3 regions of the Erwinia pyri genome follow, and region 3 is predicted to be linked to each of the others. Evidence: predicted binding sites of a transcription regulator. Region 3 holds the regulator's gene; each other region holds the start of a gene.
What was found. Region 3 encodes PurR, which represses purine synthesis genes. Its sites were predicted from a motif close to CANGCAAACGTTTGCNTG; they were not measured.

Region 1 (3,276 bases), 1.3 Mb from region 3:
ATGTACCCGGGGAGCCAGTTCGTTAATCAGCAGCCCTTGCGGCACCACGAAACACTCCATCGCCATCACACCGACATACTGCAGCTCATCCATAATGGCTGACAGCATGGTTTCAGCCTGTTTTTGCCGGGCAGGATCGGGTTCAGGCAACACAACGCTGGTGCGCAGGATCCCCTCCTGATGCAGATTGTGAGTCAGCGGATAAAATACGGTGCTGCCATCGTGGGCGCGGGCGCCAACCAGAGAAACTTCACCTGAGAAATTAATACCCTGTTCAACAATGCACTCGCCGTAACAGTCAGCTGGCAGACTCTCTGTTTCACCAGCCCGTAAACGCCACTGACCCCGGCCATCATAACCCCCTGTACGGCGCTTAACGATCGCCAGCTCGCCCAGGGAGGCAAAGACCTGCGGCCATTCTGCCTTCTCTGCCAGCAGCTGCCAGGGCGCTGTTGCCAGGCCCAGTTGATCAAGGAGCTGCTTTTGCGTCAGCCGGTCGGCCAGACGGGGAAAAATGTCGCGGTTCACAAACGCCGTATGGTTCGCCAATTCGCGCGTCAACGCGGTTTCGGGCCAGCGCTCGATTTCGGCAGTAATCACGCTTTGATGGATTGGCAGCGCTTCCGGCTCAGCGTCCAGCCCGACAGGATAAACAGCGATACCCAGCGGTTCACCCGCCTGGCGCAGCATACGGCCAAGCTGACCATTGCCTAATACGCAAACCGGCTTCATGCTTCCTCCCGCGGGTCCGGGTTATTCAACACTTCATCCGTCTGCGTCTGACGCCAGTTGGCCAGTCGCGAAGAGAGGTCGGCATCATGGATAGCCAGAATTTGCGCCGCCAGTAAAGCGGCATTGGCCGCCCCGGCTTTACCGATGGCCAGCGTGCCCACCGGAATGCCGCGTGGCATCTGCACGATAGAGTAGAGGCTGTCCACGCCGCTCAGTGCCGCACTCTGCACCGGCACGCCCAGCACCGGCACCAGCGTTTTCGCTGCCAGCATGCCCGGTAAATGCGCTGCCCCGCCTGCGCCCGCGATAATCACCTGAATACCGTTATCCGCAGCCTGTTCGGCAAAGCTGAACAGCTTGTCCGGCGTACGGTGTGCTGAAACCACTTCACACTGGAAGGGCACGGCCAGGCTGGTGAGAATGTCCGCGGCAAATTGCATGGTTGCCCAGTCACTTTTGGAACCCATAACAATAGCAATGCGGGCCGGTGCGGCGTTGGATGACATGCGGGTCTGACTCCTGTGATTTGACATACATCATCTGACTGCCCAGGCACTCAGATGGGAAGGGCAAAGAGAATAGCATGACTGTGCAGCAAGGAAAACGTTTGCCCAGGCTTCAGGCGGGCATTTGCCCCATTTTTTTGCCGGTCAGAAAGGGAAGGAAATAAGCGTGGTTTCATGCTCGCTGACGAGGATCATCGAGCCTTCAGTATGCCAGGCACCCAGCACCAGGCGTTTAGCGGGTAGACCGTTTACTTCAAGCTGATGAACGGCAGGACGATGAGTGTGACCGTGAATTAAGGTGTTCACCCGCTGGCGGGCCATCGTCTCTTTTACAGCCTGAGCATTCACATCCATGATGGCACTCGCTTTACTGCTGTTAGCCTCTTTACTGCCCGCACGCATTTTTACCGCAATACGCTGACGGACAAACAGCGGCAGAGCCAGAAACAGCTTTTGCAGCCAGCGCTGCTGCACCTTGCGCCGGAAGCGCTGATAACCTTCATCATCGGTACATAACGTATCGCCGTGCATAATAAGGATCTGTTTATTGTAGAGCGTCACTACCTGCTCTTCCGGCAGCAACGTCATGCCGCTGGCAGCCGCAAAGCGACGACCTATCAGAAAGTCACGATTACCGTGGATAAAGTAGCAGGGGATGTTTTGTTGCTGAAGCTCGCGCAGTGCGGCGGCGATCTCAGCGTGCAGCGGCTCAGGATCGTCATCGCCAATCCAGGCTTCAAACAGGTCGCCGAGGATATAGAGCGCCTCCGCTTTCAGCGCATCGCGGCGTAAAAAAGCAAGAAAACCGGCAGTAATTGCCGGTTCTTCTTTGCACAGATGCAGATCTGCGATAAACAGCGCGTGAGGCATTATTCGCTGACGGTGACTTTCTGGATCACAACGTCATCTTTAGGCACGTCCTGGTGCATGCCGCTACGGCCGGTAGCCACTGCTTTGATTTTCTCAACAACGTCCATGCCTTCAACCACTTCAGCAAACACGCAGTAACCCCAACCCTGCAGGCTTTCGTCGCGGAAGTTCAGGAAGTCGTTGTCTGCCACGTTAATGAAGAACTGCGCGGTAGCGGAGTGAGGCGCCTGAGTGCGCGCCATAGCCAGCGTACCTTTGGTGTTTTTCAGGCCGTTGCTGGCTTCGTTGCGGATCTCTTCTTTGGTTGCTTTCTGGATCATGCCCGGCTCGAAGCCGCCGCCCTGAACCATGAAGCCGTTGATAACACGGTGGAAAATGGTGTTGTCGTAGAAACCTTCACGGCAGTAATCCAGGAAGTTTGCAACTGTAGCTGGCGCTTTGTCATCGAAGGTTTTGATAACGATATCGCCATGATTTGTCTGGAAAGTGACCATATTCTCATCCTGTAAAGGTTGGAGTGGTGAATGGGAAGGCGGTGCCGGCGACCTTGCGATGCCAGCACGCTATTAACAGAGGGCTTTTATATCACAAAATGTGATGACGAGTCAGCACCACTGCATAAAGCTGGCGGGGTCAAAGGCTGATCTCATTCCCTACAGAATAAAGCGCACGCCTGGCTTTATTTGTTTATTAACGCGCTTTGACAAGTGGTTATTTGTTGCGCGGTACAATAAAATGCGGTACACCACGCATTAAAGAAAAAACAGAAGATGCGGCAGGGCTGATGGGGCTAATATTACCTTCATCGCCAAAAGTTAATACCCTGGCAGGAGGATATATGAGCGATCTGTTGCGACGTGGGCTGGGCAAACTGTTAGCTGCGCCCGGGAAAATGATGCAAAACGCTACACGTCAGGATGTGCAGCAATCTGTTGAGAGTAAAATTACCACCGATGCAAACGGCAACGCCTCGTTAAATATGAACAACCGACAGGTGCAGGCTTCTATGCGCGCCCGAATGGAAGAGCTGGCCAGAAAAGGATAAGGTTAACCGATGGGGCCTCTGGTTATCATGATTGTTCTGGTTTGTGGGTTTTGGTATACGGAAAATCATTATCAATCCCGGATCCGTCAGGCAAGAAGCAACGGCTGGGCCTCCTATTTTTAT
Region 2 (3,276 bases), 1.1 Mb from region 3:
CGCTCAATCGCCTGAACATTCCTGAGCCGCCGCTGGATATACGCCATCTGGCGACGCTGGATGAGCTGGATCTGGTGATGGTGCCGCTGGTGGCCTTTGACCGTCAGGGACAGCGTCTGGGAATGGGCGGCGGCTTTTATGACCGCACGCTGCAAAACTGGCAGCAGCACGGCTGTCTGCCGGTGGGTCTGGCGCATGACTGTCAGCAGGTCGATGAGCTGCCGGTGGCAGAGTGGGACGTGCCGCTGCCAGCCATTATTACCCCTTCACATATCTGGCAGTGGTAAGCAGATAAAACAAAGCCCCGGCAGAAAATCTGTCGGGGCTTTACTGCCAGCGCGGATAAAGCGGCTATGTCAGCCAGAAAGCCAGATTCAGCTTCTGCCGCTCATGCTTAGAACAGCAGGCGGGCGCGAATAGTCCCCGGGATCGCTTTCATCAGCTGCAGCGCGGTATTGGCAACATCCTGCGGCGCGTCGATATCGATCACCACATACCCCATCTGCGGGGTCGTTTGCAGGTACTGGGCGGCGATGTTGATGCCCTGACCAGCAAAGATGTTGTTGATGGCCGTCAGCACGCCAGGACGGTTCTCATGGATATGCAGCAGGCGGCTCTGGTCGCCATGCATCGGCAGCGAAACTTCCGGGAAGTTAACGGCAGAGAGCGTGGAGCCGTTATCGGAGTATTTCGCCAGCTTACCGGCTACTTCAATCCCGATGTTCTCCTGCGCTTCCTGCGTTGAGCCGCCAATGTGCGGCGTCAGGATCACGTTATCAAACTCACACAGCGGCGAGTTGAACGGATCGCTGTTGGTGGCTGGCTCTTCCGGGAAAACGTCGATCGCTGCGCCCGCAAGATGCTTATCCGCCAGCACTTTACACAGCGCGGGGATATCCACCACGGTGCCGCGAGAGGCGTTGATCAGCAGCGCGCCCGGCTTCATCATCGCCAGCTCCTCTGCGCCCATCATGTTCTGGGTGGAGAGGGTTTCCGGCACGTGCAGGCTGACCACATCACTCATGTTCAGCAGGTCAGAGAGATAGCGAACCTGGGTGGCGTTACCCAGCGGCAGCTTGTTCTCAATATCATAGAAGAACACGTGCATGCCCAGGCTCTCTGCCAGCACGCCCAGCTGCATGCCGATATGGCCATAACCGATGATCCCCAGCTTTTTGCCACGGGCCTCGTAAGATCCCACCGCCAGTTTGTTCCAGATGCCGCGGTGGGCTTTGGCATTGGCTGCCGGCACGCCGCGCAGCATCAACAGCAGCTCGCCGATAACCAGCTCTGCTACGGATCGGGTATTGGAGAATGGCGCGTTGAATACCGGCACGCCGCGCTTAGCGGCTGCATTCAGGTCAACCTGATTGGTGCCGATACAGAAGCAGCCTACCGCCACCAGTTTTTCTGCCGCGGCGAAAATCTCTTCAGTGAGGTTGGTACGCGAACGGATACCGATGAAATGCGCATCGCGGATCGACTCTTTCAGCGCTTCACTGTCCAGCGCACCCTTGTGAAATTCAATGTTGGTGTACCCTGATGCACGCAGGTTTTCCACCGCGCTCTGGTGGACGCCTTCCACCAGCAGGAACTTAATCTTGTCTTTCTCCAGTGATACTTTTGCCATTTCCCGACCCTATTTAGCAGACTTCAGAAGTGCCAGCTTATCCCTCTCTTAACCCGGGTATAAGTTAGCCTTCTGTCAAAATATCAAATTTTCGCCCTGCGGCAATACAAACGATTACCTGGCGGGTAGCATGGCGACGGGGAGTGGCAGTACATTTCGGCAGATAATCACGGTGCATGCGGTAGGATCAGCAGGATTGCCCTGCGGCGGTCTGTTATGTGACATAAGTCACCAAATTTCACCGCTGTCATAAAAGATGTTTTTTTAGCTGAAAATAGCCGGCACCGGTCCGGCGCCGGTAAGATCATTTTTGTATGGTCTTCACGCCGTTGGCCGTGCCGATCAGCGCAACGTCGGCTGAACGCGCCGCAAACAGCCCCACCGTCACCACGCCGGGCAGCGCATTAATGGCAATTTCCAGCGCAACTGCATCAAGGATCTTCAGGTTATGCACGTCGAGGATGATATTGCCGTTATCGGTCAGCACATGCTGGCGGTATTCCGGCAGGCCACCCAGCTTGACCAGTTCTCTCGCCACATAGCTGCGCGCCATAGGGATCACCTCTACCGGCAGAGGAAAACGGCCCAGCACATCCACCTGCTTGGATTCATCGGCGATGCAGACAAACTTATCCGCAACGGCAGAGATGATTTTTTCCCGCGTTAAGGCCGCGCCGCCGCCTTTGATCATCTGCATCATGCCGTTGATCTCATCCGCGCCATCAACATAGACAGCGAGAGAATCAACCTCATTGAGATCGAAGACCGGAATACCCAGCGCTTTCAGCTTTTCGGTAGAAGCCTCCGAGCTGGAGACCGCCCCGTCAATCTGATGCCTGATGGAGCCTAAGGCATCGATAAAGTGCGCGGCAGTGGAACCCGTTCCTACGCCAACAATGGTACCTGGGGTCACGTAGTCCAGCGCGGCCCAGCCAACGGCTTTTTTCAGTTCATCCTGTGTCATGGTCAGTTTCAATTCCGATGGGATCGTGGCGCCAGTATAAAACAACCGGGAGAGAAATCACCGCCTTCACGCGGCATTTGTTGGCAGTTTGGAAGCGGGCCCACAAAGCGATAAAGTGTTTATTGCCCTGGGGGAAAATGACAAATTTATGGCATAGTGCAGTTTCCACACCTGAAAGAGAGTTTATACCCACAATGAAACGCCCGGATTATCGAACGCTTCAGGCGCTGGATGCCGTCATTCGCGAGCGCGGCTTTGAGCGCGCAGCGCAAAAGCTTTGTATTACTCAGTCGGCTGTTTCCCAGCGGATCAAACAGCTGGAAAATATGTTTGGTCAGCCGTTGCTGGTGCGCACCGTGCCGCCGCGCCCTACTGAGCAGGGACAAAAGCTGCTGGCGCTGCTGCACCAGGTCGAGCTGCTGGAAGAGCAGTGGCTGGGTGATGAAAACGGCGGAACCACGCCTCTGCTGCTCTCGCTGGCGGTCAACGCCGACAGTCTGGCAACCTGGCTGCTCCCGGCGCTGAAAACCGTGTTAACGGACTCTCCGGTCCGCCTGAATTTGCAGGTAGAGGATGAGAGCCGTACCCAGGAGCGCTTGCGTCGCGGGGAAGTGGTTGGGGCAGTGAGTATTCAGCCGCAGCCGCTGCCAAGTTGCCTGGTTGATCGGCTCGGCGCGCTGGA
Region 3 (3,276 bases):
CCGCTATCAGAAGGCGCGTGAAACCGCGATGAACAAACTGATGGGCCAGCTGGGTAAGCCTTATCAGTGGGGCGGAACCTCACCGAAAACCGGCTTCGACTGTAGCGGACTGGTCTGGTATGCCTATAAAGATCTGGTGAAATTTAAGATCCCCCGCACCGCTAATGAGATGTATCACCTGCGCGATGCCGCCTCAATCAAACGTGATGAGCTGGAAAAAGGGGATCTTGTCTTCTTCCGCATTAATGGCCGCGGCGCTGCCGATCATGTGGGCGTCTATCTGGGTGACGGTAAGTTCATTCAGTCCCCGCGCACCGGCAAGGATATCCAGGTCAGTGCGCTGGGCGAAGATTACTGGCAGCGCCACTATATTGGCGCCCGTCGGATGATGACGCCGAAAACCATTCGTTAAAAGTGATACAGGGGCCAGTTGCCTGGCCCCTGTTCAGACTAGTGCATGATGGCGGTAAAGCTGAACGCCATAATCATCGCCAGTGCGCAAACCGTGGTCAGTAGTGAGAACTTTAAATCGGTATCCATTTTTCTTCCTGAATAGCCCTACAGTTTATGGTGTTACCAATTTTCCCATACTTAGCGGTAAAAATCTCGTTTTCTCTGCTCAGCCTTGTTAGAATTCTTTTTTTGTTGCGCAACGCTCGCTTATCTTCACTGTTCTGCGGGTGACCACTCTTTTCCTTCCTGACGAATCCGACAGCAACATAAAAAAATGATTTAAGACGTCAGGTTTTATTCTTACCAGGCAAACGATTAACAACAGCCTTATCAACATGTTGAGATAAGCGCAGGAGTAGCTAGTTCATGGCAACAATTAAAGATGTGGCAAAACAGGCCGGGGTGTCGACCACCACCGTTTCCCACGTCATCAATAAAACCCGCTTTGTCGCCGAAGAGACGCGGGAGGCCGTCTGGGCTGCAATTAAATCGCTGCACTACTCCCCCAGTGCAGTGGCCCGTAGCCTGAAGGTTAATCACACCAGAACCATTGGTCTGTTAGCCACCTCCAGCGAAGCGCCCTATTTTGCCGAGATTATCGAGGCGGTGGAGAACTGCTGCTTCGCAAAAGGCTATACCCTGATCCTGGGCAATGCCCATAACGATCTGCAAAAGCAGCAGGCCTATCTGTCGATGATGGCGCAAAAGCGCGTGGATGGTCTGCTGGTGATGTGCTCAGAGTATCCCGATCCGCTGATCAGGATGCTGGAAGAGAACCGCAATATCCCGATGGTGGTAATGGACTGGGGCGAGTCCCGCGGTGACTTTACAGATACCGTGCTGGATAACGCTTTTGAGGGCGGCTATCTGGCCGGGCGCTATCTGATCGATCGTGGTCACCGCGATATCGGCGTGATCCCCGGGCAGATGGAGCGCAACACCGGCGGCGGTCGCCATGCCGGCTTCCTGAAAGCGCTAGCTGAAGCCAATATTACGCTGCGAAAAGAGTGGCTGGTGCAGGGTGATTTCGAACCGGAGTCTGGCTATCAGGCGATGCAGCAGATTTTGTCGCAAAAGCAGCGCCCGACGGCGGTCTTTTGTGGCGGTGACGTCATGGCCATGGGCGCAATTTGCGCTGCGGACGAAATGGGCCTGCGGGTCCCGCAGGATATATCGGTGATCGGTTATGATAACGTGCGCAACGCCCGTTACTTTACGCCAGCGCTGACTACCGTCCATCAGCCAAAAGAGCGTTTGGGCGAGACCGCCTTCGATATGCTGCTGGACCGCATCACCAGCAAACGGGAAGATCCGCAGACCATTGAGGTGCATCCTTCACTGATTGAACGTCGCTCGGTCGCCGACGGTCCTTTCCTGGATTACCGCCGCTAAACGACTTGTGCACCTCTCTCCTCCTGCAGCCAGGGGCATACTCTGCCCCTGGCCTGCGCTGTTTACCCGCTTTGTTATTCTTCCTCACGCAGCCATTCGCTGTTCAGCGTATCGCTTTCTCCCAAATAATCGAGTAGCCAGCTCAGCGCCGGTGAAGCCTGCTGTTCAGACCAGCTGACGCAGCAGGGACTGTCGGGAAAAGCGGCAGCAAGCTTAAGCTCGTGCAGCGTGCCCTGTTTCAACAGAGGCCGGGCAAAATGTCCCGGCACCATGCCCACGCAAAGCCCGGCTGACAGACAGTCGAAGGCGCTTTCCCAGTCCGGCACCACCAGCCGCCGCTGGTTATCCAGGGTCCAGGTTGTTCGCTTGGGGAGTGCCCGCGAGGTATCCTCCAGCACCAGCGAAGGCCACTCCCGGATCGCCTCTTCAATGATTACCTGCTCCTTGTGCTGCGCCAGAGGATGATCTGCCGCTACCACACAGCGCCAGTTCAGTGCTCCCATATCGCGAAAGGCAAAACGGCCGCCTACCGGAATAGCCTGAGTCGCCCCGATGGCCACATCAACCCGGCCATCGGCCAGCGCATCCCAGACACCATTGAACACCTCTGGCGAGAGATGCAGCTCCATATCCGGAAAGTGGCGATAGAAGTCCACCACCAGCTGGCGCGTGCGCTGTGGTTTGACTATCCGATCGACGGCAATGTTGATCTGTCCGCGCCAGCCGTTTGCCACCTGCTGACACTGCCGTCGGGTGGCGAGCATTTTTTTGATAACACTACGCCCTTCCTGCACAAATACCCGTCCCGCTTCGGTCAGCACCACATCCCGATGCCGCCGTTCAAACAGGGGAACCGCCAGCCACTCCTCCAGCTGCCGCACTGTATAGCTGATAGCTGAGGGGACCCGATGCAGCTCTGCCGCAGCTGCGGTGAAACTGCCGGAGCGTGCTACGGCATCAACGACTTCCAAAGCGTGTTCTGACCACATAACCTGCCTGCAAATTTTTTGGAGGGAACAGGCAAATATTACCGTTTCACAAGCTGATTGACACGCGATTACACTCTGCGGCGTTCGATTCATTACCCATAAAGAGAAAAAAATGCCTGGAAAAGGATTTATAGTTTACCTCGCGCTGCTCAGCGTTGCGGGTTTCCTCGCCACCGATATGTACCTGCCTGCTTTTATCGCTATGCAACAAGATTTGCAAACCAGCGCGGGCATCATCAGCGCCAGCCTCAGCCTGTTTCTGGCCGGTTTTGCCAGCGGTCAGCTGATCTGGGGGCCGCTGTCCGATCGTATTGGCCGTAAGCCCGTGCTGCTGATGGGCCTGAGCCTGTTTGCCATCAGCTGTGCCGCTATGTGGTGGGTTGAATCTGCTTCCCTGCTGCTGGCGCTTCGATTTGCGCAGGCCATCGGCATCTGTGCCGCC

Region 1: purE (5-(carboxyamino)imidazole ribonucleotide mutase) is a predicted target of PurR. The motif match lies at 1,329-1,346, and genes of this name have one in related genera.
Region 2: serA (phosphoglycerate dehydrogenase) is a predicted target of PurR. The motif match lies at 1,734-1,751, and genes of this name have one in related genera.

What each region holds. Positions count from the first base shown of each region.
Region 1 is NZ_CP132353.1:3,353,394-3,356,669, reverse strand. Features, by position in the region: gene purK (5-(carboxyamino)imidazole ribonucleotide synthase) at 1-732, opposite strand, end outside; gene purE (5-(carboxyamino)imidazole ribonucleotide mutase) at 729-1,238, opposite strand; gene Q3V30_RS15910 (UDP-2,3-diacylglucosamine diphosphatase) at 1,383-2,108, opposite strand; gene ppiB (peptidylprolyl isomerase B) at 2,108-2,602, opposite strand; gene Q3V30_RS15900 (hypothetical protein) at 2,947-3,153, shown strand; gene Q3V30_RS15895 (hypothetical protein) at 3,163-3,276, shown strand, end outside.
Region 2 is NZ_CP132353.1:861,435-864,710, reverse strand. Features, by position in the region: gene Q3V30_RS04075 (5-formyltetrahydrofolate cyclo-ligase) at 1-287, shown strand, start outside; gene serA (phosphoglycerate dehydrogenase) at 395-1,630, opposite strand; gene rpiA (ribose-5-phosphate isomerase RpiA) at 1,935-2,594, opposite strand; gene Q3V30_RS04060 (LysR family transcriptional regulator ArgP) at 2,789-3,276, shown strand, end outside.
Region 3 is NZ_CP132353.1:2,008,625-2,011,900, reverse strand. Features, by position in the region: gene Q3V30_RS09345 (C40 family peptidase) at 1-412, shown strand, start outside; gene cydH (cytochrome bd-I oxidase subunit CydH) at 451-540, opposite strand; gene purR (HTH-type transcriptional repressor PurR) at 820-1,845, shown strand; gene punR (DNA-binding transcriptional activator PunR) at 1,920-2,834, opposite strand; gene punC (purine nucleoside transporter PunC) at 2,947-3,276, shown strand, end outside.